3 regions of the Brachybacterium sp. GCM10030268 genome follow, and region 2 is predicted to be linked to each of the others. Evidence: predicted binding sites of a transcription regulator. Region 2 holds the regulator's gene; each other region holds the start of a gene.
What was found. The regulator HrcA, encoded in region 2, represses chaperone genes, less so after heat shock. The targets are predictions, from matches to a motif close to TTNGCACTCGNNNNNNNCGAGTGCNAA.

Region 1: the regulator HrcA is predicted to act here: its motif matches at 1,658-1,684, upstream of groL (chaperonin GroEL).
Region 3: the regulator HrcA is predicted to act here: its motif matches at 2,837-2,863, upstream of groES (co-chaperone GroES).

Annotation. Positions count from the first base shown of each region.
Region 1 covers NZ_JBHTCW010000001.1:575,737-581,961, reverse strand. The annotation lists gene ACFQRD_RS02670 (uracil-DNA glycosylase) at 1-369, opposite strand, end outside; gene ACFQRD_RS02665 (DUF3263 domain-containing protein) at 447-776, shown strand; gene ACFQRD_RS02660 (LytR C-terminal domain-containing protein) at 873-1,490, shown strand; gene groL (chaperonin GroEL) at 1,873-3,522, shown strand; gene ACFQRD_RS02650 (TRAP transporter substrate-binding protein) at 3,895-4,884, shown strand; gene ACFQRD_RS02645 (TRAP transporter small permease) at 4,884-5,465, shown strand; gene ACFQRD_RS02640 (TRAP transporter large permease) at 5,468-6,225, shown strand, end outside.
Region 2 covers NZ_JBHTCW010000002.1:409,781-416,005, forward strand. The annotation lists gene ACFQRD_RS04875 (16S rRNA (uracil(1498)-N(3))-methyltransferase) at 1-349, opposite strand, end outside; gene dnaJ (molecular chaperone DnaJ) at 379-1,503, opposite strand; gene hrcA (heat-inducible transcriptional repressor HrcA) at 1,624-2,634, opposite strand; gene ACFQRD_RS04890 (DUF3097 domain-containing protein) at 2,824-3,720, shown strand; gene ACFQRD_RS04895 (DUF4870 domain-containing protein) at 3,849-4,922, shown strand; gene hemW (radical SAM family heme chaperone HemW) at 5,160-6,225, opposite strand, start outside.
Region 3 covers NZ_JBHTCW010000001.1:493,277-499,501, forward strand. The annotation lists gene ACFQRD_RS02260 (hypothetical protein) at 1-559, opposite strand, end outside; gene groL (chaperonin GroEL) at 772-2,358, opposite strand; gene groES (co-chaperone GroES) at 2,381-2,677, opposite strand; gene ACFQRD_RS02275 (metallophosphoesterase family protein) at 2,943-3,806, opposite strand; gene ACFQRD_RS02280 (hypothetical protein) at 4,012-4,719, opposite strand; gene ACFQRD_RS02285 (molybdenum cofactor biosynthesis protein MoaE) at 4,770-5,333, opposite strand; gene ACFQRD_RS02290 (molybdenum cofactor biosynthesis protein B) at 5,330-5,878, opposite strand; gene moaC (cyclic pyranopterin monophosphate synthase MoaC) at 5,875-6,225, opposite strand, start outside.

The DNA of each region.
Region 1 (6,225 bases), on a different contig from region 2:
GAGCACCCCCTGGTCCTGCCAGGCGGTCAGGTCCCCGTGCACGGCGCGGGGAATCCCCAGGTCGTCCTCGAGCTCGGCGTAGATGTTGGCGAGCGACCGGGGCAGCGGACGCACATCGCGCTCGACGGCGAAGGACAGGCCGATCGGATGTCCCGGCGTCGGATAGGGATCCTGGCCGACGATCAGCACCCGCACGTCGGCCATCGGGCGGGTGAAGGCGCGCAGCACCCGGTCGCCGGAGGGAAGGTATCCCCGGCCGGCGTCCACCTCGGTGCGCAGGAACTCGCCCAGGGCATGGATCCGGTCCTCCACCGGGGACAGTTCGCGGGCCCAATCGGCACTGATGATCTCGGTGAGCGGCTGCGGCATGTGACCAGTCTTCCATCCTCGCCAGGGGTGCGGCGCGCCGCCGATGACCGGCGCCTCGGGAGCCGTACTGTCGGTCCATGCCTTCCGACCACGACGCCTCTGCGGAGCCCGACGCGGCCCGTCAGGGCTCGCAGGACGCCCCGCCGACCGCCTCCTCGGAGCTGTCGGATCTGGATCAGCGCATCCTCGCCCTGGAATCGCGGACGTTCCGCTACGTCGGCTCCAAGGAGCGCGCGATCCGCGAGGAGATCGGGATCTCCAAGGTCGGCTACTACGTGAGGCTGAACACGCTGCTCGACGAGCCGGCGGCGCTGAGGGCGGCCCCGGCACTGGTGAACCGGCTGCGCTCGCAGCGCACCTCCGAGCACGGCGCCGTCCCTGCGCGCGGCGCCGATCGCGTGGCCTGAGCGAGGACCGACCCGGGCCGAGGCGGGTCCGTGCCGAGCCGACGTGCGGGGCGTGTGCTCCGACAACCTGCCGCCCGGAGCAGGTTTAATGGGGCCGTGGCTGATTCCCAGTATCCCTACCCGCCGGACCGTTTCGACGAGGAGGCGGACAGCGCCTCCTTCCACGGCGCCCACCGCGCCGAGGAGCCGTTCTGGCGCCAGAACCTGCTCTACATCATCATCATCGGCGCTGCCGTGGTGATGCTGGTCGTGCTGCTCTTCCTCATCGGCGGCATGGGCGGCAACGGGGACGAGCGGGCCGAGGACCCCACCACACCCGCCGCGAGCGAGTCCAGCGAGGAGGCCCCCGCCGACGGCGAGGAGGCGACCACCGAGGAGGAGCCGGCCCCGGAGCCGGATCTGTCCACTCCCGTGCTGGTCGTCAATGCCGGCGGCATCAACGGGCTGGCCGGAACCTGGGAGGAGACCCTCGAGGGCGAGGGATGGACGGAGGTCGGCGTCGCCACCGCGGACAACACGCAGGAGGAGCCCGTTGTGTTCTACCGCGACGAGGCCGACGCCGAGAGCGCGCAGGCGCTCGCCCAGCAGGTCGGTGCCGGTGAGGCCCGTCAGAGCGATGAGTACGACGCACGCATCACCTTCGTGGCTGTCGACGAGCCCGGCGCGGACGCCGAGGGCGAGGACGGCGGCGGCGAGGACGGCGGCGAGGGCTGAATCCCGCAGGCCGAAGGCCTCTCACGCATGCAGTGCGCGCGTCGACCCCCGATCCGGGAGGGCGGCGCGCGTTCTGCATTGTCGGGCGAATGGACTTCCCGGAGGTTCCGCTGCCAGAAGAAGCCGCCCAGGGTTAGCACTCTCCGGGTCGGAGTGCTTATGATGATCTGGCACTCGATGATCGAGAGTGACAGCGCCGATCGGCGAGGCCGCCCTCGAGAGTCGTGAGCCTGTCCGGGGAGCAGTCCGCTGCTTCGCCGGCCACCAACATTCCGGCCCCGTGAGGGATCCGGCGCCGTGGGACATGAACACGGCGTGGGGTGCCGTCCGTCGCGGGCACGAGGGTCGGGTGGACACCACACCACACGGGAGAGATTCCACAATGGCCAAGCTCATCTCTTACGACGAGGAGGCCCGGCGCGGCCTCGAGCGGGGTATGAACCAGCTCGCCGACGCCGTCCGAGTCACCCTCGGCCCCAAGGGCCGCAACGTCGTGCTCGAGAAGTCCTGGGGCGCCCCCACCATCACCAACGACGGCGTGTCGATCGCCAAGGAGATCGAACTCGACGATCCCTACGAGAAGATCGGCGCCGAGCTCGTCAAGGAAGTCGCCAAGAAGACCGACGACATCGCCGGTGACGGCACCACCACCGCCACCGTCCTCGCCCAGGCCCTGGTCAAGGAGGGCCTGCGCAACGTCGCCGCCGGCGCCAGCCCGATGGCGCTCAAGCGCGGCATCGAGAAGGCCGTCGCCGCGGTCTCCGAGACCCTCCTGTCCCAGGCCCACGAGGTCGAGACCAAGGAGCAGATCGCCAACACCGCCGCCATCTCGGCGGCCGACCCGGCCATCGGCGAGCTCATCGCCGAAGCCCTCGACAAGGTCGGCAAGGAAGGCGTGATCACGGTCGAGGAGTCCAACACCATGGGCCTCGAGCTGGAGCTCACCGAGGGCATGCGGTTCGACAAGGGCTTCATCTCGCCCTACTTCGTCACCGACTCCGATCGCCAGGAGACGGTCCTGGAGGATCCCTACATCCTGCTGCTCAGCTCGAAGGTCTCCTCGGTCAAGGACCTGCTGCCGCTGCTGGAGAAGGTCATCCAGTCCAACAAGCCGCTGGCGATCATCTCCGAGGACGTCGAGGGTGAGGCCCTCGCGGTGCTCGTGGTCAACAAGCTGCGCGGCTCCTTCAAGTCCGTGGCCGTCAAGGCTCCCGGCTTCGGCGACCGCCGCAAGGCGATGCTCGAGGACATGGCGATCCTCACCGGCGGCACGGTCATCTCCGAGGAGGTCGGCCTCAAGCTGGAGACCGCCGAGCTGGACCTGCTGGGCCAGGCTCGCAAGATCGTCGTGACCAAGGACGAGACCACGATCGTCGAGGGCTCCGGCGACGCCGAGCGCATCGCCGGCCGCGTCTCCCAGATCCGCACCGAGATCGAGAACTCGGATTCGGACTACGACCGCGAGAAGCTCCAGGAGCGCCTGGCGAAGCTGGCCGGCGGCGTGGCCGTCATCCGGGCCGGCGCGGCCACCGAGGTCGAGCTCAAGGAGCGCAAGCACCGCATCGAGGATGCTGTGCGCAACGCGAAGGCCGCTGTCGACGAGGGCATCGTCGCCGGTGGTGGCGTGGCGCTGCTGCAGGCCGGCAAGGACACCTTCGACAAGCTGGAGCTCACCGGCGAGGAGGCGACCGGCGCGAACATCGTCAAGGTCGCCGTCGAGGCCCCGCTCAAGCAGATCGCCGTCAACGGCGGTCTCGAGGGCGGCGTCGTGGCCGAGAAGGTCAAGAACCTGCCCGTCGGCCACGGCCTCAACGCCGCCACCGGCGAGTACGAGGACCTGGTCGCGGCCGGCATCATCGACCCGGTCAAGGTCACCCGCTCCGCGCTGCAGAACGCCGCGTCCATCGCGGGCCTGTTCCTGACCACCGAGGCCGTCGTGGCCGACAAGCCGGAGCCCAAGGCGCCGGCCGGCGGTGGCGGCGACGACATGGGTGGCATGGGCGGTATGGGAGGCATGGGCGGCATGATGTGATCTCCTGATCACCTGCCGCACGGCTCATCCCGTGTCGCTCGTCCCGTGCGAGTGCAGGGCCCCGATCCTCCTGAGGGAGGGTCGGGGCCCTTCGCATGCTCCGGTCCCGGGCATGTCCGCGTACCTGCCGATCCCGGCCCCGGCAACGCGTGGCAAGGGTTGATGCCGAATTCTGCGCGCCTGGCACGCTGATCCGGCTTCACGGCCCTCGGGGGTGCGCACATCGCGCCCCGAGCGCCGCGGCATGTCCATTCGAGGAGGAATGCAGTGCGAACAACGATGTCTCGTCGACGAGACGTCCCCCGCGCCACCGCGGGAGAGCGGCCACCCGGGAAAGGCTTCGGGCGTCGTGGACTCCTGACGGCGCTGCCCGTGGCCGGTGCCGGAACAGCGCTCCTGGGAGGCTGCGTCTCCCGCGCCGGAGCAGTCACCGACGTCGACCGGATCCTGTCCGTCTCGCTCGGCCAGGCCGAGGACCATCCCAGCTACGGGGCCCTGCTCGACTTCGGGGAGCGTCTGGCCGCCGCGACGGACAACCGGTGGGGCGTGCGCGTCTATGCGAACAACTCGCTCGGCGATCAGCAGGAGACCGTCCAGCTCGTCTCGGACGGCGCGATCGACATGGCGGTCATCTCCGGAACCCAGATCGAGAACTCCTCGCCCCGGTTCCTGCCGATGAACGTCCCCGGCGTCTTCGACGACATGGACCACCAGAACCGGGTGATGCTCGACGACTCGATCGTGGGGGAGCTGTTCACCTCCCTCGAACCCGACATGCGGCTGACGGTGCTCGGAGGCTTCACCCAGGGCAGCCGCCACCTCTACACCGCCCCGGGCCCGATCGAATCCCCCGACGACCTCTCGGGGCTGAAGATCCGGGTGCAGGAGTCGAAGATCTTCCTCGACCTGATCAACGCCATGGGCGGGGTCCCCACCCCGATGGCCTACAGCGAGGTCTACACCGGCCTGCAGGCCGGTGTGCTCGACGGCGCCGAGAACAACGAGATCAGCTACGTCACCCAGCGCCACTACGAGGTCGCCACGCACTACACGCTGACCAATCACCTCATCGGCTTCGACTTCTTCCTGGCCAATACCGACCTGCTCGAGGAGATGGGCCCCGAGGACTCGCGCGCGCTGCGAGAGACGTTCACCGAGACCCAGAACGCGTTCGTGGAGATCTGGCGGCAGGAGACGGAGAAGGCCACCGAGCAGATGCTCGAGCGCGGGGTGGAGATCCACGAGCCAGATCCCGAAGCATTCGCGCCGATCATCGAGGAGACCGGCTACGCGATCCTCCAGGACGAGGCGGACATCGCGATGTACGAGGCGATCCGCGCCGCATCCGAGGAGGCGCCGTGATGGCACGAGCACGATCCGGACTCCTCGCCGCCCTCAAGGTCCTGTGCATCGCGCTGTTCGCGGTGCTCGTGCTCGTGGTGGTCTGGCAGGTCTTCACCCGCCAGGTCCTCCAGAGCCCCAGCGCCTGGACGACGACCACCGCGCAGTACATGTTCGTCTGGCTGGGCCTGTTCGCCATGACGCTGGTCTTCGGCGAACGCGGCCACGTCGCGGTCGACATCATCGCCGAACGAGCACCGCAGCGCCTCCAGCACCTCTTCCGCATCCTGGTCCAGCTGGCCACCCTGCTGTTCAGCCTGCTGGCGATGGTCTGGGGCGGGCTGCGCGGCACGGCGATCTCCTGGGAGCAGACCATCCCCGGCTTCCCCTTCTCCGTCGGCCAGATGTACCTGGCGCTGCCCATCGCAGGCCTCATGATCGCGGCCCTGGCGACCGAGGATCTCGTCCGTGTGGTCCGCGGGGAGCGGCTCGAGCCCACCGCGGAGGCCGGCGACGAGCCGCCTGCGGGGCCGGAGGACGCGGCGCTCCCGACGGGCGCCGCCCGAGCGGCCGACACCGACGACGACACGAAGGGGCGGTGACCATGGATCCGGCACTCCTGGCCAGCATCATCCTCATCATCGGCGTCGTCATCCTGATCGCGGTCGGCGCGCCGATCGCGATCGCGATCGGCCTACCCTCCGTCATCGCGCTGCTGGCCGTCGTCGGCCCCGAGCCGGCCGTGTTCGTCTCCGCCCAGCGGATGTTCACCGGCGCGAACTCCTTCACCCTGCTCGCGATCCCGTTCTTCGTGCTCGCCGGTCAGCTGATGAACACCGGCGGCGTCGCCGCCCGCCTGATCGACGCCGCCAAGGTCCTGGTGGGGCGCATGCCGGGCTCCTTGGCGCAGACCAACGCGGTCGCCAATGCGCTATTCGGCTCGGTCTCCGGCGCCGGCGTCGCGTCGGCGGCCGCAGTGGGAGGGATCCTCGGTCCACGCCAGCGCAAGGACGGGTACGACCCGGCCTTCGCTGCCGCGGTCAACGTGGCCTCCGCGCCCTCGGGGATGCTCATCCCGCCCTCGAACACGCTGATCGTGTACTCGCTGGTCTCCTCCACCTCGGTGGCCACCCTGTTCGCCGCCGGCTACGGTCCGGGCCTGGTGTGGGTCCTGGCGTGCGTGGCCACGGTGCTGCTGGTGGCGCTGCGGCGGCGGTCCCTGGTGGGCCACGACGGCGGCGGTGCGACGGGCGGCGTGGGCCTGCGGCTCGGCGTGCTGACCCTGCTGCGCGCCATCCCCGCCGTGTTCATGATCGTGATCGTCATCGGCGGTCTTCTCGCCGGTGTCTTCACCGCGACCGA
Region 2 (6,225 bases):
TCCACGGCACGATCCGATCCGCGCCCAGCTCGGTCGCGGACTCGATCGCCTGCTCATCGCGGCCACCGGTGGCCAGTGCCTGGACGAGGCTGAGCAGGGGCAGCCGCTGCACGGCCGGCGTCGGATCGGCCAGCAGCTCCAGCTCCAGGGCGTCCTTGTGCGCGACGGTCACCTCGGCGAGGACCTGCCGGCCGGGGGCGTCGGTGAGCAGCACCTGCTCGCCCACGCCGATGCGGGCCACCTTTGCCGCGTGCCGGCCCTCGTCGCCGTCGAGCGTGAGCGCCTCACCCGCGCGGGCGGCGGCAAGGGCATCATCGAGGACCAGGAAGCCGGGCGGGGTCGTCGGCATGGGCGCTCACCTCTCCCGTCGGCGCCGGCTCAGAACTCGCGCAGGCGGTCGCGGAGCTTGGCGAAGGGGCCGTGGCCGCGGCGGCGGGTGCTCTCGTCTCCCCGCATCGCGGCGAACTGCTCGAGCAGCTCCCGCTCCTCGTCGCTCAGCGAGGTCGGCACGGAGACGTCCAGGACGACGCGGATGTCGCCGCGGCGCTCACGGCGCAGCGGAGTCACCCCGAGGCCCTTGAGGGTGATCTCCTCGCCGGGCTGGGAGCCGGGCTTGACGTCGATCTCCTCGGTGCCGTCGAAGGTCTCCAGCGGGATCGTCGCGCCCAGGGCGGCAGAGGTCATGGGCACGGACATGGTCACCACGAGATCGTCGCCGTCGCGCTCGAACATCTCGTGCTCGTTGACCGCGAGCTCGACGAACAGGTCGCCGGCAGGACCGCCGGCCTCACCGGTCTCGCCCTCGCCGCGCAGCTGGATGCGGGTGCCGTTCTCGACGCCGGAGGGGATGCGCACGGTCACGCTGCGCTCAGCGGGCGTGCGTCCGTGGCCCGAGCAGGCGGTGCAGGGGGATTCGATGACGTCGCCGTGGCCCTCGCAGGTCGGGCACGGTGCCATGGTCACCATCTGGCCCAGCAGCGACTGGGCGACGCGCTGGACGTGGCCGCTGCCGTTGCAGGCGGTGCAGCGGGTGGGGCTGGTGCCGGGCTCGCAGCAGGAGCCGTCGCAGCGCTCACAGCGCACTGCGGTGCGGAAGGTGACCTCCTCCTCGGTGCCGAAGACGACGTCGCGCAGGTCGATCTTGACCCGGCGCAGGACATCGCCTCCGCGGCGCTGACGGGGCACCGGACCCTGGCCGCGGCCGCGCATGCCGGCGGCGCCGGCGAACATGTCGAAGATGTCGTTGAAGTCGAATCCGGCGCCACCGCCGCCGGGGAACCCGCCGCCCATACCCGGGCCGCCGCCCATGTCGTACTGGCGGCGCTTGTCGGGGTTCGAGAGCGTCTCGTAGGCCTGGGAGACCTTCTTGAACCGCTCGGAGGCCTCGGGATCGGGGTTCACGTCCGGGTGGAGGGTGCGGGCGAGCTTCCGGTACGCCTTCTTGATCTCCTCGGTGGAGGCGTCGCGGGAGACGCCGAGGAGCTCGTAGTAGTCATCGTTCACGGTGAAGGATCCTTACCGGGGAGTCGGGGCGTCCGGGGGTCGCGGCGTGCGGCGAGCGGGCGCGGGGCGGTGGTTGCTTGCGGTCGGGAACGCGGTGCGAGGCGTGCGCGCACGCGCGGGTCATTCGAGATAGCGGGAGACGTACCGGGCGATGGCCTGGACGGTGGAGATGCCGCTGACGTAGTCCATACGACTGGGGCCGAGGATCGCCAGGTGCGAGCCGGCACCGTACCCGGCGCCCACCACGGCCGCCTGCTGGAGGACCTGGTCCTCCAGCTCCGAGCCGATGCGCACCTCGACGGACCCCGGCGAGGCGTGCATCTCGGTGAACAGCCGCAGCAGCACCAGCTGCTCCTCGAGCACGTCCAGCAACGGCTCCACATCCCGCGCGAAGTCCTCGGCGGAGCGGGCGATGTTGGCGGTCCCGGCGAGCATGATGCGGTCCTCGGCGCGGGTGGCGGCGAGGGCCGACAGCGCCTCGGTCACCTCCGCGACGGAGGCCTTGTCCGCGTGCGGGGTGACCTCCAGCAGGTCTGCCACGGGCCGCTCGAGGTCGGTGACCTCGCGGCCGGCGATGTAGCGGTTCAGCTGGTCGCGCAGATCCACGTAGAACTCGGCAGGCCGGGCGGCCAGCACCGGGACGGTGCGCTGATCGACGCGGCCGGACTCGGTGATCAGCACGATCAGCAGCAGGGACTCGGCGACCTTGACCAGCTCGACATGACGGATCCGGGCCTGGCGGCGCGCCGGGTACTGGACCATCGCCACCTGCTGGGTGAGCTGAGCCATCAGCCGCACCGTGCGACCGAGCAGCTCCTCGACGTCACCGGCGTCCTCGAGCAGGGTCTGGATGGCCCGGCGCTCAGGGGCCGAGAGCGGTTTGACCGTCGCCACGTGGTCGACGAAGGCGCGGTAGCCCTTGTCCGTGGGAACCCGGCCGGCCGAGGTGTGGGGCTGATGGATCAGCCCCTCCTCCTCCAGCACCGACATGTCGTTGCGCACGGTGGCGGCGGAGACCTCGAGCTCGTGCCGCTCCAGGAGGGACTTGGAGCCCACGGGCTCACGCGTGGAGACGTAGTCCTCGACGATCGCGCCGAGGATCTGCAGCTTCCGGGCGTCCGTGTCCCTCACCTCCTGCTCTGCGTACGGACATCTCGATCTCGATGTCGGCTTCCGGCCGGTGCTCGAGCCGCTCGCGGGCCGACGGGCTCCTGGACGCCGACGGATCACCGGGAACGAGGCTGGCACCTACCGTTGCCGAGTGCCAATCCTACGCGTCCCCGGCGGGGCTCGCAGGGAGGTGTTCGCCACCGGTGTACGGTGTCGCGCGTGCCTGCAGCATCCGATCGCTTCCCTGACCGGTACGGCTCCGACGTGCTCTCCTCCGGTCCGCCCGCTCATCATCGCCGCCGCCCCGTGGCCCGTGAGGTCGCCGCGCAGCGCGACCTCGTCGTCGAGGAGGCCTCGACGGGCTTCACCGGGGCCATCACCCGCGTCGAGAAGATCGCCGGTGAGCTGATCGTCGAGCTGGAGGACGGCCGCGGCAAGCGCCGCACCTTCCCGCTGGGCCCCGGCTTCATGATCGACGGCAAGCCGGTCGTGCTCACCCGTCCCGCGCCGCGCAGCCAGGCCCCGGTGCGCAAGCGCTCCGCGAGCGGCTCGGTCTATGTCGAGGGGGCGAAGGCCCGCACCGCGCGTGCGTCGCGGATCTGGGTCGAGGGCACCCACGACGCCGAGCTGATCCAGAAGGTGTGGGGCCATGACCTGCGCATCGAGGGCATCGTCGTGGAGCAGCTCGAAGGCGCCGACAACCTCGTCGAGCGGGTCCAGGACTTCGGGCCGTCTGCCGGCCGCAGGCTCGGGATCCTCGTGGACCATCTGGTGCCCGGCTCCAAGGAATCGCGGATCGCCGCCGAGGTGATGAGGCTTCCCGGTGCGCGGGGCAACGTCTCCGTGCTCGGGCATCCCTACGTCGATGTGTGGCAGGCGGTGCGACCTGCTCGGGTGGGCCTGACGACGTGGCCCCACATCCCCAAGGGCACCGACATCAAGGTCGGCACGCTCGCCGCGCTCGGCTGGCCCCACGCGGACAAGGCAGACGTCGGCCAGGGCTGGCAGCGGATCCTGGCGACCGTGCGCTCGTATGCAGATGTCGAGCCCTCCCTGTCCGGACGCATCGAGGAGCTCATCGACTTCGTGACGGTCGACCCCAGCTGATTTAGCGGGGGAAATCCCCCACCGGACCCGGCGGTTCGCCCTGGAGACCTGGGCCACTGCGCTCGTTAGGCTGGTCGTGTCAGCCCGACGCCGGCCCGAGGGGCCGGCCCGTCCTCGAAGAGGGAATCATGAGCCAGACTCCGCATCCACACGATCCGTTCGGCACCGAGCCCGCCACTCCGGCACCCGGCTCCGATCCCGCTCCGGCCGACAGCAGCTCGCACGAGGAGACCGGTCAGTCCGTGCCCGGCGCGGGCCCTGCCGAGGCCTCGCAGTCCGCGGCCGCTGACGAGCCCGGCGCCGGGCAGACCGAGGCGTCGCCTCGCGGTCCCGCCGGCGACGACGAGGTGGGCAGCCCCACCTCGGATCCGGCCCTGCACCCGCACGACCCGTACGCGTACGACGCCGGCTCCCAGTCCGCGGCCACCTCGCCCGGCGGAACCGCCTCGGTGCCGCCCGCCCAGGACCCTTCGGCCTCCGGACCGGCAGGCGCACAGGATCCGTACGGGGTGCCCGCTTCACCCGCTGCCCAGGATCCGTACGAGGTCCCGCCGTCGGCTGATGGCCAGCCCCACTACGCCGCGCCGGCTTCCGGTGCCGGCGCCGGTGCCGGACAGGGTGGCTACCCCGGCGGTGCCCCCGGCCGCAGCGGCCCGCAGAACCCGTACGGCGCGCAGGGTCAGCCCGGCGGTCAGCACCAGTACGGTGCCCAGGGTCAGTACGGGCAGCAGAGCCACGGCGCTCAGGGCGGAGCGCCCGGAGCGGCCGACCTCAACACGCCGCCCCCGGGAATCAAGGGCGTGCACGACGGCCCGCTGAGCGGTCAGCCGATGCAGGATTCTGATGCCAGGACGTGGGCTCTCGTGGTCCACCTCGCCGCCCTGCTGCAGTTCGCGATCCCGTTCTTCGGTGGCCTTGTCGCGCAGATCGTCCTGTTCGTGATCTTCAAGGATCGGAACCGGTTCGTGCGCTACAACGGCGCCGAGGCGCTGAACGGCACGATCGCCGCCATGATCACGTCCTTCGTCCTGGGGATCGCCTTCGCGATCATCACGGTCATCACCCTGGGGATCGGGTCGTTCCTGTTCGGTCTGCTGTTCATCCCCCAGGTGGTCCAGGCGATCTTCGCCATCATCGGCGCGGTGAAGGCGTACCAGGGCGAATGGTGGAACTACCCGGTGAACCTGCGTCTGGTGAAGTGACGTCCCGGCCCGGTCCGCGGACCGGGCCGGCCGTGACCGTCAGCGGGACGTGGATCGCATCTGCCGCCCTATACACCGGGCACCCTCGATTCACGTCCCGTCGGTGGTCACCAGCTACGACGAACGCGGCGCACACAGCAGAACGAGCAGCATGACGTCACTCCAGGCGCTGGCATCACGGTGCTCGCGAAAGCGGCATCGCGTCGTTCCCGGCGCCGGCGCGCTGCAACCGTCGGCTCAGGACACGAGGTCGCGGATCACCGCGTCGGCGAGCAGACGACCCTGACGAGTCAGCACGGCACGTCCCTCGGTCAGCGCTTCGGGCTCGAGATGGCCCCGGTCGCGGTGGACGGCGAGCATCGCCCTGGTCTGCTCCGGAACGGCCTCCACGGCCAGCCCGTCGGCGATCCGCAGTTCGAGCATGATCCGCTCCACGGCGCGGTCCTCGTCGGGCACCTGCTCCGAGTCGGCGACCGGGAGGGAGCCCTCGGCCAGGGTGGCCGCGTACCGGCTGGGATGCTTGAGGTTCCAGGAGCGCAGCCCGTCGCGATGACGGTGCGCACCGGGGCCGATCCCCCACCAGTCCCCGCCCCGCCAATAGGCGAGGTTGTGCCGCGAGCGCTGCTCGGGGGTGCGCGCCCAGTTCGAGACCTCGTACCAGTCGAGCCCCGCCGCGACGGCGAGGTCGTCGACCAGCTCGTACTTGTCGGCCATGTCGTCGGGATCCGGGGCCTGGAGCTCGCCGCGGCGCAGTTGACGGGCCATCGCCGTATTGCCCTCGATGATCAGCGAGTACGCGGAGAGATGGTCGATGTCGCAGGCCAGGGCGGCCTTCACGGATGTCTCGACGTCGGCGAGGGTCTCCCCCGGTGTGCCGTAGATCAGATCCAGGCTGACGTCGAGCCCGGCTTCGCGGGCCCAGGCCACCGCCTGCGGGACGCGCTCGGGGTCATGCGTGCGGTTCAGGGTGGCCAGCACCGAGCGCACGGCGGACTGCATCCCGAAGGAGACGCGGGTGATGCCGCCCTCGGCGAGTCGGGCTAGGGACTCCCGGGTCACGGAGTCGGGGTTGGCCTCGGTGGTCACCTCGGCGTCCTCGGCCAGCGGGATGAGGCCGCGGAGGTGATCGAGCATCGCGACGAGATCGTCGGCCGGCAGCAGTGTCGGCGTGCCGCCGCCGAAGAACACCGTGGAGACCCTGTCGTAGGTGTACCCGGCGGCCGCGTCCTCGGCGAGGGTCAGATCCATCTCGGCCATGGCATTGGCGGGGTACTCCGCCTGCGAGCCGCCGCCGCCCAGCTCG
Region 3 (6,225 bases), on a different contig from region 2:
CGATGTGGTCGACGTGGGCGCCCGCCTCCTGGGCGCGGCGCAGCGTCATCTCCTGGGCTCGGGGGCCGAAGAAGCGGCTGGAGACGGCGAGGATCCGCCGGCCCTCGGGGTCCAGGACGTACACGCCGTCGTAGGCGGTCTCGGAGGCGTCCAGCATCTCGGTGGGCCCGAGTCCGCGCTCGATGTCGCGCACCGCGATCACCTGGCCCACCTCGTCCCACCGGGCCTGCCGGGTGCGGCGACCCAGGCCGCGCAGCTGGAACCCCTCGGCATCGATCTGCAGCCAGGCGGTCAGCACGCGCAGGCAGCCGACGGCCGCCGTGGCCGCGATCAGCACCCACAGCAGCAAGGGCGCGGTGAACACCGGATCGCGCATCATCTGGGGGTCGTTCCACAGCCGCTGGCCGACGAAGCTGATGATCACGAGGAACTCGAGGACCACGACGAACACGAAGCCCGCCACCAGCGTGCCGATCACGACGGCGGCCGGAGGCCCGTAGGTGCGGGTCGGGCGGTCGTCGTCCGTCGCCCGCGCGACGTCCTCGGAGCTGCGGGTCATCACTTCTCCTCCGGGGGCGGGTCGTCTGTGGCTCGCTCATCTTAGGCCTGCCGGAGCCGCTTCGGAGCACGTATCGGTGCTGGTCCGGCCTGCTGATCCGGACCCGTTGGGTCGAGGATGCTGCCCGGGGGACGAGAACGGGCGGGCAGCCCGGGGTGTCCCCGTTCTGCCCGCCCGTCGGCCGAGTGGATGACCGTCAGGTCAGTCCTGGATCACTCGTCCTCGTCGTCCTGCTTCTCGATGACGAGCGTCTCGGTGGTCAGGACCATGCCCGCGATGGACGCCGCGTTGCGTAGCGCCGAGCGGGTGACCTTGACCGGGTCGATGATGCCCGCGGCCACGAGGTCGACGTACTCGCCGGTCGCGGCGTTCAGGCCGTGTCCGACCTGAGCCTCCTTGACCCGCTCGACGACGACGTAGCCCTCGAAGCCGGCGTTCTCGGCGATCCAGCGCAGCGGCTCGACCACCGCGCGGGTGACGGCGCGCGCGCCGACAGCCTCGTCGCCGGTCAGGCCGAGGTCGCTCTCGAGAGCCGCGGCGGCCTGGACGATGGCGCTGCCGCCACCGGCCACGATGCCCTGCTCGATGGCCGCACGCGTCGCGGAGACCGCGTCCTCGATGCGCATCTTCTTCTCCTTGAGCTCGACCTCGGTGTGAGCGCCGACCTTGATCACGGACACGCCACCGGCGAGCTTCGCGAGGCGCTCCTGGAGCTTCTCGCGATCCCAGTCGGAGTCGGTGTTCTCGATCTCGGAGCGAATCTGCCCGACACGATCGGCCACGGCCTGCTCGTCACCGGCGCCGCCCACGATCGTGGTGGAGTCCTTGGTGACGACCACGCGACCGGCCTGACCGAGCACCTCGGTGCCGACGGTCTTGAGGTCCAGGCCGAGGTCGGAGGTGACCACCTGGGCGCCGGTGAGCACCGCGATGTCCTGCAGCATCGCCTTGCGGCGATCGCCGAACGCGGGAGCCTTGACGGCCGCACCCTTGAAGGTGCCGCGGATCTTGTTGACGACCAGCGTGGACAGGGCCTCGCCGTCGACGTCCTCCGCGATGATGAACAGCGGCTTGCCGCCCTCGACGATCTTCTCCAGCAGCGGCAGCAGATCCGCCACCGCCGAGATCTTGCTCTGGACGAGCAGGACGTGGGCATCCTCGAGGACGGTCTCCTGGCGATCCGCGTCGGTGACGAAGTGCGGGGAGATGTAGCCCTTGTCGAACTGCATGCCCTCGGTGAAGTCCAGCTCCATCGCGGTGGTCGAGGACTCCTCGACCGTGATGACGCCGTCCTTGCCGACCTTGTCGAACGCCTCGGCGAGCAGCTCGCCGATCTCGCGGTCCTGGCTGGAGACCGAGGCGACGTTCGCGATCTGCTCCTTGCCCTCGACCTCGATGGCGATGTCGCCGAGCTTCTCGGAGAGCGCCTCGGCGGCCTTCTCGATGCCGCGCTTCAGGGCGGCCGGAGCCGCGCCGGAGGCGACGTTGCGCAGGCCCTCGTGCACGAGCGCCTGGGCCAGGACCGTGGCGGTGGTGGTGCCGTCACCGGCCACGTCGTTGGTCTTGGTCGCGACCTCCTTGGTGAGCTGAGCGCCGAGGTTCTCGTAGGGATCCTCGAGCTCGATCTCACGGGCGATGGTCACGCCGTCATTGGTGATGGTGGGCGCGCCCCACTTCTTGTCCAGAACCACGTTGCGGCCCTTGGGGCCGAGCGTGACCTTGACGGTGTTGGCGAGCTTGTCGACACCGCGCTCGAGGGCGCGACGCGCTTCCTCGTCGTAGATGATCTCTTTTGCCATGAGTTTCCAGGCCTCAGTTCACTCAGTTGTCGATGATGGCGAGGATGTCACGGGCGCCGAGGACCAGGTACTCCTCGTTGCCGTACTTCAGCTCCGTGCCGCCGTACTTCGAGAAGACGACCTTGTCGCCCTCCTTGACGTCCATGGGCACGCGCTCGCCCTTGTCGTTGAAACGACCGGCGCCGACGGCGACGACCTCGCCCTCCTGGGGCTTCTCCTTCGCGGTGTCCGGAATGACCAGACCGGAAGCGGTGGTCTGCTCGGCTTCGAGCGGCTTGACGACGACGCGATCCTCGAGGGGCTTGATGGAGACCGACATGGCGGCTCACTCCTTCATGAAGAGATGACTCTGTGAGTTCGGGGTTCCAGGGACCTCGATCCCGGTCGTCGTCGCGGTGCCGACCGGGGAAGATTCCTGACTGACAGTCTCTGGCACTCTCGGCCTTCGACTGCCAACGACGCCAACTCTAGGACCGAGCTGGCACTCGTGCAAGGCGAGTGCTAAACCGGGGCCGTCCCGGGCACGGCGGGTGCCTCGCCGACGGGTTCTCCGGGGCGACACCGGAGGGGCCTCGCGGACGGGCTCACCGGCCGGCGGCCTCCAGGATCGCCGCGACCTGTTCCGGCCCCATGTCGTAGACCGGCACGCTCATGTCGGCCAGCGTGTCTCCGGCATTGGGGAACACGGAGGTGACCACCCGCGGCGCGTCCGTCGGGGCCTCCCCCAGCTCGACGATGCTCATCCCCGACTGCGCCAGCGACTGCTCGTGATCCCCGGCGGTGACCGGGTCGACCACGTTGGTGATGCCCGGGACCACGTGCACGGGGATCCCCGCGATCGCAGCGGTCATCTCGTGGTGGTAGTGGCCCGAGAGCACGATCCGCACGTCGGAGCCCGCCAGCACGCTCGCCAGCTGGTCGAGGCCGTCGAGGTCCAGGCCCAGCAGCAGCGTGGTGGCGGCGACCAGCGGCGGATGGTGGATCGCGAGCACGGTGCCGCCCTGCGCGGGCTCGGCGAGGACGCCGCGCAGCCACTGGAGCTGCTCGTCCTCCAGATGCCCGTACCCCGCGCCGGGGATGCTGGAATCCAGCACCACGATGCGGGCCCCGTTCTCCGGGCGGACGACGCGATCCTGGCTGGTCGCGCCCCGGTCACCAGGGGCGATGGTCTCGCCGTACGCGACGGAGACGTCGTGGTTGCCCATGGCCACGACGAGGGGAGCGCCCAGGGCGGCGGCGAAGGGATCGAGGATCTCGTGCAGCAGTCGGTAGCTGGCCGGGGTGCCGTCCTCGGAGGCGTCTCCGGTGTGGACGACTGCGTCGATGCCGGTCAGCCCCTGGCAGCGGGAGAGCAGTCCGTGCAGGGCGGCGGTGGTGTCGATGCGGTCGTAGTGGCGAGCGGCCGGGTCGCCGTAGAGGTGGGTGTCGCTGAGGTGGAGGATGCGCATGGAGGCACGGTAGCCACCGCGGGTGACGGGCAGGTGAAGAGGGGCGGACGGAGCGGCCGGTCGGGCGGGGCGACCTCAGGTGCGGGCGAATTGGAGCCACCATGTGCACCGATAGCGCTATATAGGGGCCAGCTGTGCACATGCTGGCTCCAATCCTGAGCCGGCCCGGCCCGCCTGCCGGCCCGGTTCGCGCGGCCGGTCGGGATCAGCCGCGGGTTCCGGTGCTGTCGGCGGTGCCAGTCACGTCGGTGAGCCCGGGGTTGCGGCGGATCATGTACAGCCCGATGCGGACCAGGATTCCCAGCACGAACCGGTTGCGGGTCTTGGTCACCGGGCGCAGCGTCGCCGGCGGCACGCGGCGCAGCACGTCCACGATGCGCGGGACCTCGCCGCGGCGGGGCGGGGCCACGGCGGTGCGCCAGGGATGGCGCTCCTGCACCCAGTCGACGTAGCCGCGCAGTGTGGCTCCGTCGGCGCCGCGCCAGGATCCGGATTCGTACAGGTCCTCGAGATCGGTGAGGCCGGCCTGGAGGGCGGCGCGGTCGTATCCGGCGAGCTCGGGGCGGATCTCGTGCTCATCGAGCGCGGCGAGGGTCTCGCGCGCGAGGGGCATGCCGAGCCGGTAGGCGCGGTCGAGGTCGTTCTCGAAACGCGCCCGCACCTCCGGTGGCGTCGCGGCGGAGGTCCCGACGCCCGGCCGCTCGGCGGCGGGCGGCGGCTCCTCCTCGAGCGAGAGATCCGGGTACTGCCGCCCGACGCGCCGGATCTCCTGCCACAGGGCGTCCAGCTCGGGCAGCCGGCTCACCGTCTCCGGGCGGACGCCGAGGGCCAGCAGCACCTCCTGCACAGGCTCGTGCGGGGGACTTTCGTTGTCACGACGCCGGTTGCTCCCGGGCGCGGATGGCTGGGACACGTGGTGGCCTCCTGGCGATGGCGAGTGGTCGTGAACGGCACGGCGACGGGTCAGCCGAGGGCTCCGACCCATTCGGTGCCGCCGTCCTCGAAGATCTGATGCTTCCAGATCGGCACGCGCTGCTTGACGGTGTCGACCAGGTCGTCGCAGGCGACGAAGGCCTGTTTGCGGTGCGGGGCGGAGACCGCGCAGGTCAGTGCCGAGTCGCCGATGCCCAACGGGCCGTGGCGGTGGGCGACGGCGATCATGGCGTCCGGGTAGCGCTCGGCGATCTCCCGGGCGACCTCGGCGATCACCTCGCCGGCGCTCGGATGTGCGGTGTATTCGAGGCGTTGGACTCCGCGACCTCCATCGTGATCGCGCACCACCCCGTCGAAGGTGACGACGGCGCCGCAGCGAGGATCACTGACGGCGTCGGCCATCTGGGCCACGGAGATCGCGCTCTCCCGTATCTCGGCCAGGCGCACCCGCTGGCCGGGCTCGCCCATCGGCGGTCCTCCGGGGACGCGCAGCCGGTGCGGATCTGCGGCGGGCTCCCCCGCGAACGGGGCCGCGCCACGGGTCGGGTCCGGCACCTGGTTCCCGGTCGCGCTGAGGCGATCACCGCCGCTCATGCGTGGTCTCCACCGTCGCGCTGTTCGAGCAGGTGGTCGAGGATCGGATCGAGCACGGCGATCCCGTCACGCACTCCCCCGCGCGACCCGGGCAGGTTCACCACGAAGCTGCGTCCCGCCATGCCGGCGACGCCCCGGCTGAGCAGCGCGGTCGGGGACTTCTCGGCACCGAGGCGGCGGACGGCCTCGAGCACGCCGGGCATCTCGCGCTGCAGCAGCGGGGCGGTCTGCTCGGGGGTGACATCGGTGGGACTGATGCCGGTGCCGCCGGAGGTGACGATGATGTCGATGCCGGCCTCGATCGCTGCGGAGAGGGCGGTGCCGACGTCCGGCCCGTCGGGCACGACGTGCCGCTCGACCTGGTCCAGTCCGCGGTCCTCGAGCCACTGGACGAGCAGGGGTCCGGTGCGATCCTCGTAGGTGCCGTCGGCCGCGCGGGTCGAGGCGATGATGATCCGGGCGGTGCCGCTCAGGGCCGGGGCGTCCTCGGGGTCGGTGCGTGCGGAGCAGTCGGCGTCGCTGCGCTGGGCGGGCATCTGCTTCATGGGGTCTCCTCCTCCGTCGCCCTGTCGCCGTCGCGCTCGCTCTCGCGGCTCCAGTCGCCGCTCTTGCCTCCGGACTTCGCGAGCACGGCGACGTCCTCGATGCGGGCTAGGTGATCGACGGCCTTGATCATGTCGTAGATCGTCAGGGCGGCCACGGTGGCTGCCGTCAGCGCCTCCATCTCCACGCCGGTGACGCCCTTGGTGCGCACACGCGCGGTGATCTCGACGCGGTCCTCTCGGGGCGCGAGGTCCAGCTCGACGCCGGACAGCGGCAGCGGGTGGCACAGCGGGATCAGGTCGCTGGTGCGTTTGGCGCCCATGATCCCTGCGATGCGGGCGGTGGCCAG